Regions from separate parts of the Nocardia sp. NPDC049935 genome, predicted to be linked through region 2. Evidence: riboswitches for the same ligand, from Rfam matches in the RefSeq annotation. Region 2 holds a riboswitch; the other holds the start of a gene.
What was found. Region 2 has a riboswitch for thiamine pyrophosphate ahead of ACZ6SF_RS03345 (TenA family protein). Riboswitches for the same ligand answer to the same signal wherever they lie in the genome.

Region 1 (4,630 bases), on a different contig from region 2:
GCACAACCCCGCGACCCCATCGTCGTGCTGTGGTCCCAGACCCGGGGCACCGCGGCCGAGACCGTCCCCGCCCGCACCCGCGCATCCACCCTGCTCCTACTGGCCGGACCCGGCTGGGCCCACGTACCGCTACCCCCCGAAGCGCACCGGATACACACCCTCGAGGCCGCCCTGCACCACATAGGCCGCACCGTCCACGCCACCGGCACCACCGTCCGCCGGCACCACCCCCCAGGACCGAAGCCCACCAACCCTTGACCAACCTTCGAGGCAAAAACGATGCAACCCCACATCCCGCAGACACCCGGCCCCATCCCCCCCGCTAGCACGTAGATACCCACCACCTCCTCCACAAGGTCTCCTCCCCAGGGCGGGGCCCGCCCCGGTTCTGCAGCGACCAGAGGGAGGGAGCGCAGCGACCGACCGCCGGGAGTGAAGAACCGGGGTTAATAGGGCCCCGCCCTCGAGCGGCGGAGCCGCTCCAAAATTACAGCCCTCCAGAATTACCTCCCCGCCCTCGAGCGGTGGAGTCGCTTCGAAGATACTTCTTTCGTGCGACTGGCTACCTGGAATGTCAATTCGATCCGCTCCCGGCAGGACCGGATGCTGGCCTGGCTGGATCGCCAGGACATCGACGTGGTGGCCCTGCAGGAGACCAAATGCCGCGACGATCAGTTCCCGTTCGAGCGCTTCGCGGAGGCCGGGTACGAGGTCGCCCATGTGGGGCTGAACCAGTGGAACGGGGTGGCGATCGCGTCCCGGGTGGGGCTCGAGGAGGTGGAGATCGGGTTTCCCGGTCAGCCCGGTTTCGACCGGGATGCCGCCGATGCGCTGATCACCACGCCCACCGTGGAGGCGCGGGCGCTGGGGGCGACCTGTGGCGGGGTCCGGGTCTGGAGCCTGTATGTGCCCAACGGCCGTGCACTGACCGATCCGCACTACGAGTACAAGCTGGAGTGGCTGGCCGCGCTGCGCGATAACGCCGCGCGCTGGCTGGCCGACGATCCGGCGGCCAAGACCGCGCTGGTGGGAGATTGGAATATCGCGCCCACCGACGACGATGTGTGGTCGATGGAGTTCTTCGACGGCAGAACCCACGTTTCCGGGCCCGAACGCGATGCCTTCCGCGCGATCACCGAGACCGGTTTCGCCGATGTGATGCGACCGTTCGCTCCGGGCCCCGGCGTCTACACGTACTGGGATTACACCCAGCTGCGGTTCCCTCGCAAGGAGGGGATGCGGATCGATTTCGTGCTCGCGTCGCCGGCGCTGTCGGCCACGGTGACCGACGCGGGGGTGGACCGGGAGGAACGCAAGGGCAAGGGCGCCAGCGACCACGCGCCGGTGATCGCCGAATTCGATATCGCCGCCGACGGGCAGGGCTGAACCCGGCCGCTGTCACCCGGCCCGAAAGGGCCGGGTCGAGAGCGCCTACAGCCAGTCCGCGAGGGGGTCGGTGGCGAGGAAGGTGCCGAGCGGTTCCGGGAACTCGATATCGGTACCGAACGGGACGGTGACCTTGCTGGCGTATCGACCGTCTTCGGGTTCGCTGTACACGCTGGCCTCCGCCGCGCCGCGGTCGATGAGGAAGTAGAGCGGGATCCCGGTCGCCGCGTAGAGGAACGGTTTGTCGAGCCGGTCCCGCAGTTCGGTGTGCTGGGCCCGGGACGTGATCTCGATCGTCATGAACACCGGCTGCGGATCCGACCATTCGCCTTCGCCCGCGAATGCCGACGCGGGCGCGAGGATCGCGTCCGGCCGGACCCGGCTGCCGCCGCCGCGACCGGCCCGCAGGCCCCGGTCGGCGAACAGCCACAGCTCGGATCGGCGGGGCACCAGGAACCGGGCCAGCCATTGCACGACCCGGCTGTGATTGACGTCCGGTCGCGATTTCGCCGCCAGCAGTCCGTTCAAGTACTCCAGCCGCAACCCATCGGAAATCCGCTGTGCCGCGGCGTCGAGTTCCTCGAACTCGCCCACGGTCATCAGCGATCCATGCGAGAGCGTCACCGTTAGACCCTATCGCCCGCACCCCCGAAGTCCGCACCGAACACCCACCCGACCCCACCGAACGAAAGAACACCCCGCCCTCGAGGCGCGGAGCGCCTCCAAATTACAGTCGGGGGGAAAATTTCACACGCAACGGGGGCTCGCACCAGCGGGCTGAGAGGACGGCTAGCCCAGATCGGGCGTTCAGGGCCGTCGACCGTATGAACCTGACCGGGTAATGCCGGCGTAGGGAGGCAAGTATGACGAGCACACCTGTCGATTCCGTGACCACGGGTCCGATCGAGGGCAGCGTCAAGCACTATCGGGAGACGGACGGTCTGCGCATTCCGGTGCGCCGGATCGGCCTCACCAACGGCGACCATTTCGATGTGTACGACACCTCGGGGCCGTACACCGACGAATCCGCCGCCATCGATCTGGAAGCCGGGCTGCCCGCAGTGCGCGACAGCTGGCCGAAACCGGATCTTCCCGGGCCCCGCACCCAGTTGGCGTGGGCGCGGGCGGGCGTGGTGACCGCGGAGATGCGGTTCATCGCCGCGCGGGAGGGGGTGGAACCGGAACTGGTGCGGGCGGAGGTCGCCGCGGGTCGTGCGGTGATCCCGGCCAACCACCGGCATCCCGAACTCGAACCGACCGTGATCGGCAAGAAGTTCCTGGTGAAGATCAACGCCAATATCGGCAATTCGGCGGTCTCGTCGTCGATCGCCGAGGAGGTGGAGAAGATGGTGTGGGCCACCCGCTGGGGCGCCGACACCATCATGGATCTGTCCACCGGCAAGAACATCCACGAGACCCGGGAGTGGATTCTGCGCAATTCGCCGGTACCGGTGGGCACGGTGCCGATCTATCAGGCGCTGGAGAAGGTGAACGGCGATCCGGCCGCCCTGACCTGGGAGCTGTACCGGGATACCGTGATCGAGCAGTGCGAACAGGGTGTCGACTATATGACCGTGCACGCGGGCGTACTGCTGCGCTATGTGCCGCTCACCGCGAAACGGGTCACCGGGATCGTGTCGCGGGGCGGTTCGATCATGGCGGCCTGGTGTCTGGCACATCACCGGGAGTCGTTCCTGTACGAGCATTTCGACGAGCTCTGCGAGATCCTGGCCCGTTACGACGTGACCTTCTCGCTGGGCGACGGCCTGCGTCCCGGCTCGATCGCCGATGCCAACGACGAGGCGCAGTTCGCCGAACTCCGCACCCTCGGCGAGCTCACGAAGATCGCGAAATCGCACGGGGTGCAGGTGATGATCGAGGGTCCGGGGCATGTGCCGATGCACAAGATCGAGGAGAACGTGCGGCTGGAGGAGGAACTGTGCGAGGAGGCGCCCTTCTACACCCTCGGCCCGCTGGCCACTGATATCGCGCCCGCCTACGACCACATCACGTCGGCCATCGGCGCGGCGATGATCGCCCGGGCCGGTACGGCGATGCTGTGCTACGTGACCCCGAAAGAACACCTGGGCCTGCCGAATCGCGACGATGTGAAAACCGGGGTGATCACGTACAAGATCGCCGCGCATGCCGCCGATCTGGCCAAGGGGCATCCGCACGCGCAGCGGCGCGACGACGAATTGTCCAAGGCGCGTTTCGAATTCCGCTGGCACGACCAGTTCGCCCTGTCCCTCGACCCGGATACCGCCCGCGAGTATCACGACGAAACACTGCCCGCGGAACCGGCGAAAACTGCGCATTTCTGCTCGATGTGCGGCCCGAAATTCTGCTCGATGCGGATTTCGGCGGATGTGCGCGAATACGCCGAACGGCACAACCTGACCGATGTGGAGGCCATCGAGGCGGGAATGGCGGAGAAGTCCGCCGAATTCGCCGATACCGGTAAGCGAGTGTATCTGCCGCTCACCACCTAGCGAGCAATCACAACAGAGCCCGCCCGATCATGGTGACCGGGCGGGCTCTGTGGGTCCCGGCGGGTGCCGCGACCGTCCGCGCCACCACCGGCGGTCAGTGGGAGATGCCCGGAGCCTGGTGTACGTAGGTCCGATCGGTGACCTGGTCCAGGAGGAATTCCGCGATATCGGCGCGGGCGATCTTCAGGCTCAGGCCGGCCTCGTCGCCGCCGAAGCCGCGCCGGTAGGTGCCGGTGCGGGGACCGTCGGTGAAGGCGCTGGGCCGCACGATCGTCCAATCCAGGTCGCTGGCGCGCACATGGATTTCCTGCTGCTGATGGTCGGCGTAGGCCGGACGCAACAGCAGGCCGAACATGATGTATTTCCACAGGAAGTTCAGGTTGGCCCGGCTGTCGCCGGCGCCGAGGGTGGACTGGCAGACCAGCCGTTTCACCCCGGTCCGGTTCATCGCCTCGATCACCGTGCGGGTGCCTTCCGCCCGCACCAGGCCCTTGCGTCCGTTGCCGAGGACCACGACGACCGCGTCCTGTCCGATTACCGCCCGCTCGACCGCCGCCGGGTCGAGCACATCGCCCTCGACGATGCGCAACCCCTCGCGCGACCGGTCGATCCGGCTCGCGTCGCGGGTGAGCGCGGTGACCTCGTATCCGCGTGCCAACGCCTGGTCCACCACATGCCGTCCGACCGTTCCGGTGGCTCCGAAGACCGCGATTCGCATAACTGCTCCTGACTCTCGAAAGCTGCTGTTTCTG
Region 2 (4,630 bases):
ACCCCGAAGCGTTCCTTGTTGGCGAGGACGAAATTCGCGATCGCGTCGCCGTGTGCGGGATCGGACGTCATGAAATCGAGTGCCTGGCCCGCGCCGTGGTCGCCGTCGTAGCGGCCGTGGGCGCCGCCGATATCGGAGATGCCGAAGGTCTTGCCGATCAGATTGCCCACCTGCGCCACATGCGGCAGGGTCCCGGCGAGTTCCGTCGAGCACGGTATCGCGGGTGGCGCGAGCCGTTTCGCGGATCTCGGCGGCTCGAGCGGGCGGTCGACCGCGGCCACCGCCATCGGCGCTCCGGGCGCTGCCTCCGGAGCCCTGCCGAGGCCGGCGGCGGGAACCTCCGCCGCGTCGACCGCGGCCGCGGCGGCCGGCGGAGCGTCCGGGCCGGGGCGGGCCGCCACCGATATAGCGATCACCGCGGTGGCCGCGACCGCGCTGCCTGCCAGCGGTACGAACTTCGTGGCTCGGGGCGGTTTGCGGTGTCGACCAGGCATAATCGTGATAACTCGTAACGCTCGGAGACAAGATCACCGTTAGATTACGAAACAGTCGCGGCAAAGTCACGGCAACTGTCGCACTTCGGTCATTTCGGCCGACGCGGTCCGAGGCGGCCGGTATGCGGCGGTATTTCCGGCTCGAATCGCCGAGTTCTCCCGGCGGAAACTGATCAGGAATCGAGAAGTGCTGGTCACGGCGCCGCCGATAGCGTCCTCGGTATCGAACTCGCGCGGCAGGCCGCCGCGGGACGTGAGCCGCTCGGAGGAGACGCGATGAACTGGAACAGGCAGGTCCGCCGGACGCACCGGGTGCTGGCGATCGTCTTCACCGCGACCGTGGTGATCACCGTCGCGGTACTGGCACTACAGGGACCGGAGTGGGTGTCCTATCTGCCGCTGCCCCCGCTCGCGCTGCTGTTCTTCTCCGGCCTCACCCTGTATGCGCGGCATATCGCCGCGGCCCGGCGCGGCCGTCGTGGCGCCGGGGCACACCCGCGCCCCGGGACCGGTGCCCCCGCGCCCCGGGTCCGGCAACTGCACCGGTGGGGCGCCGCGGTCTTCACCGTGACCGTGCTCGCGACCTTCGTCGCGCTGTCGCTACCGGAACCGATCGTCTGGGTGTCGTACCTGCCGCTGATCCCGCTCGCCCTGCTGCTGTTCTCAGGGCTCTACCTGTACGTACTCCCGTATCGCGCGGCCGGCCGGAACTCGGGCGGTGCCGGCGAGCGGTCCGCCGCGGTCCGCGCCCGCTGATCCGGGCGCCGGAAACACCATCCGGGCATAGGATTCGGACATGGTCCCCACCGCGAATCTGCTCGCCTTCTTCGTTGCGGCCACCCTTCTCATCATCGTCCCCGGACCCGGAGTGCTGTTCACCATCGGGCGCGCGCTCACGCTGGGGCGGCGGGCGGCCTTGATCTCCGTGCTGGGCCACACACTGGGGGTGCAGATCGCGCTGCTGTTCGTCGCGGTCGGGCTGGGCGCGCTCCTGGCGGCATCGGCGGTGGCCATGTCGGTGGTGAAGGTGGCGGGTGCGCTGTATCTGATCCACCTCGGGGTGCAGGCGATCCGGGAGCGCAAGGCGTTGCGCGAGGTCCTGGGTGCGCCCGCGCCCGCGGCGAGTGGGCGCCGGGTGTTCCGGCAGAGCGTGGTGGTGGGGGTGACCAACCCGAAGGCGATCGTCTTCTTCGCGGCGGTGCTGCCGCATTTCACCGATGCGGCGTCCGGGTCGATTCCCCTGCAGCTGCTGGTGCTCGGCTGGGTGTTCCTGGTGATCGCGCTGGTGAGCGATAGCGCGTGGGCGTTGCTCGCCGCCGCCGCGCGCGATTGGTTCGCGCGGTCGCCGAAGCGGCTCGAAGCCGTCGGCGGCGCGGGCGGCGCGCTGATCGTCGGCCTGGGTGCGTCGGTGGCGGTGGAGCCGGCCCTGTCCGGTCGCTGAACGAGGTTCCGGAGCAGCCGCGCACGGGTCGGCGCAGTTCAGCGGTTTTCCGGGTCGGGGGCTGCCGATACGGGCGGGGGAGCGGCCCCACCGGCACGCGCACGGCTGATATGGTCGGAATCGTTCCGACACGGGGTGCTCCACGCGAGTGGGGCTGAGATGAGACCCGAGAACCTGTTCAGGTAATGCTGACGAAGGGATGTCCTGGTTTTGCGCGCGCAATCCTCCGAAACCGCCCGATTCACCGACCACCTCTGGGATCGGACGAAAGAACTGCGCGGCGCCATCGACGACCTCGAATTCCTGCGCCGGCTCGGCGACGGCAGCCTGCCGCTCGAGGTATTCCGCACCTATGTCGAGCAGGATTCGCTGTATCTGGCCGGATACTCGAAGACACTGTCGCTGCTGGCGGCCAAAGCACCCGATCCGGAGACCGCGCAGTTCTGGGCGCAGTCGGCCGGAACGGCGGTCGCCGTCGAATCGGCCCTGCACCACGACCTTCTCACCGGCGGCCGGATCCCGGTCCGGGAGGGTGAGCCGGAGCATTCGACGGCCTGCCTGGCCTATATCTCCTATCTGATCGCCACGGCCGCGACCGAGTCCTATGCCGTGGGCGCGGCGGCGGCGTTGCCGTGCTTCTGGATCTATGCCGAGGTGGGCCGCGATCTGGCCGCGAAGGCCGCCGAAGTTCTCGCCGCCGATCCCGAGCACCCCTACGCGCAGTGGGTGTCCACCTACGGCGCCGAGGAGTTCCAGGAGTCCGCGGCCGCGGCCAGGTCGCTGGTGGACGCGGCGGCCGAGGCCGCGAGCGCCCGGGACCGGGCGGCGATGGAAACGGCGTTCGTCGTCGCCACCCGCTACGAACTGATGTTCTGGGATACCGCCCTGCATCCGCAGCCCTGGCCCGCCGGATGACCGGGAGCCTGCGCCGCGCCCTCGTATGCGCCGTCGTCGCGGTGGCGGCGCTCACCGCGCTGACGGCCTGCTCCGGTGCCGATCAGGGCCGGACCATCCGGTTCGCGCTGGACTGGACGCCCAACACCAACCACACCGGACTGTTCGTCGCACTGCAGCGCGGGTATTTCGCCGATGCCGGCCTGGATGTGGAGGTCCTGCCCTACAACAACACCGCCGTGGATACGGTGGTCGACGCCGGGAACGCCGAATTCGGTGTGAGCACCCATAATTCGTCGACCTTCTCGCGGGCCTCCGGCGCGCACACCGTATCCGTGCTGGCGCCGCTGCGGCATTGGGCGACGGGGATCGGGGTGAAGGCCGACCGCGCCGATATCGCGAGCCCGAAAGACCTCGACGGCAAAACCTATGCCGGTTTCGGCGATCCCGGTGAAGTGGAGGCGCTGCAGCAGGTGATCCGCAACGACGGCGGCACCGGCGATTTCACCTCCGTCACCCTGGGCACCTCGGCGTACGAGGCGGTCTACTCCGGCCAGGCGGATTTCACCGTGTCCTATCTGGGCTGGGAGGGGATCGAGGCCGAACACCACGGCACCCCGATGAAGTATTTCCGGTACACCGATTTCGGTTTCCCCGACGCCTACGCCATCGTGATCGACGGCAACGAGGACTGGCTGCGAGCGAACCCGGACCGCGCGGCGAAGTTCGTCCAGGCGCTGCAGCGCGGATACCAGTTCGCCGCCGACGATCCGGACGCCGCCGCCCGGGACCTCATCGACGCCAACCCCGGTGCGTTCAACGACGAGAACCTGGTGTTCGAGAGCCAGCGCATGCTCGCGAGCCGATTCATGAAGGACACCGACGGCCGGGTGGGCGCGCAGACCCGGGAACAGTGGGCCGCGAACTCCGGGTTCCTGTACGAGAAGGGGCTGCTCGCGGGTCCCGACGGCGCGCCGCTGACCGAGGAACCCGACTGGTCGGGGTATTTCACCAATGACTACCTCGCCCCCACTTAGCGATCCAGTCCACGCGAAGCCTGGCCGGATCGCCGCCGACACCCCACGGAGGGCGCGGGCCGGGCGGCTGGTGCCGGCGGTCGTCACCGTCGCGGTGCTGGTCGCGTGCTGGCAGGTGTATGTCGAGATCAGCGGCATCCGCCCGCAACTGCTCCCGTCTCCGCTGCGGGTCGTGCGACAGGGCTGGGCGCATCGCGACGAGATCGGCACCCACGCCGCCGCCACTGTCCAGGTGACTCTGACCGGATTCGCGGTCTCGCTGAGCCTGGCCTGGTTACTGGCCGTGGTGGTGGATTTCTCGCCGTGGCTGCGCCGCGCGTTCGTCCCGCTGTTCGTCGCCTCCCAGACCCTGCCGATCATCGCCATCGCGCCGCTGATGGTGATCTGGTTCGGTTTCGGACTGCTGCCGAAGGTGCTCGTGGTCGCACTGGTCACCTTCTTCCCGATGGCGATCGGGCTGATCGAGGGGTTCGCGGCGGCCGACCGGGACGCCGGCGCCCTGCTGCGCAGTATGGGCGCCTCCCGTGGTCAGATCTTCCGCTACGTCCGGCTGCCCTCGGCGCTCCCGCGGTTCTTCACTTCCTTGCGGATCGGGATCACCTACGCGGTCGTCGGCGCGGTGTTCGCCGAATACGTCGGAGCGACCGAGGGGCTCGGCATCTATATGAGCCTGCAGAAGAATTCGTTCCGTACCGATCTGGTGCTGGCCGCGGTGCTGGTCACCGCCGTGCTCAGTATCCTGCTCTACCTACTGACCTTCGCGA

Region 1: another riboswitch for thiamine pyrophosphate. It lies ahead of thiC (phosphomethylpyrimidine synthase ThiC); the one in region 2 lies ahead of ACZ6SF_RS03345 (TenA family protein).

Annotation. Positions count from the first base shown of each region.
Region 1 is NZ_JBVJHV010000002.1:663,387-668,016, reverse strand. It holds gene ACZ6SF_RS11390 (MerR family transcriptional regulator) at 1-258, shown strand, start outside; gene ACZ6SF_RS11385 (exodeoxyribonuclease III) at 553-1,386, shown strand; gene ACZ6SF_RS11380 (Uma2 family endonuclease) at 1,432-2,010, opposite strand; TPP riboswitch at 2,133-2,259, shown strand; gene thiC (phosphomethylpyrimidine synthase ThiC) at 2,250-3,878, shown strand; gene ACZ6SF_RS11370 (NAD(P)-dependent oxidoreductase) at 3,973-4,596, opposite strand.
Region 2 is NZ_JBVJHV010000001.1:706,340-710,969, forward strand. It holds gene ACZ6SF_RS03330 (VldE C-terminal domain-containing protein) at 1-494, opposite strand, end outside; gene ACZ6SF_RS03335 (hypothetical protein) at 771-1,250, shown strand; gene ACZ6SF_RS03340 (LysE family translocator) at 1,291-1,935, shown strand; TPP riboswitch at 2,057-2,152, shown strand; gene ACZ6SF_RS03345 (TenA family protein) at 2,146-2,850, shown strand; gene ACZ6SF_RS03350 (ABC transporter substrate-binding protein) at 2,847-3,866, shown strand; gene ACZ6SF_RS03355 (ABC transporter permease) at 3,895-4,630, shown strand, end outside.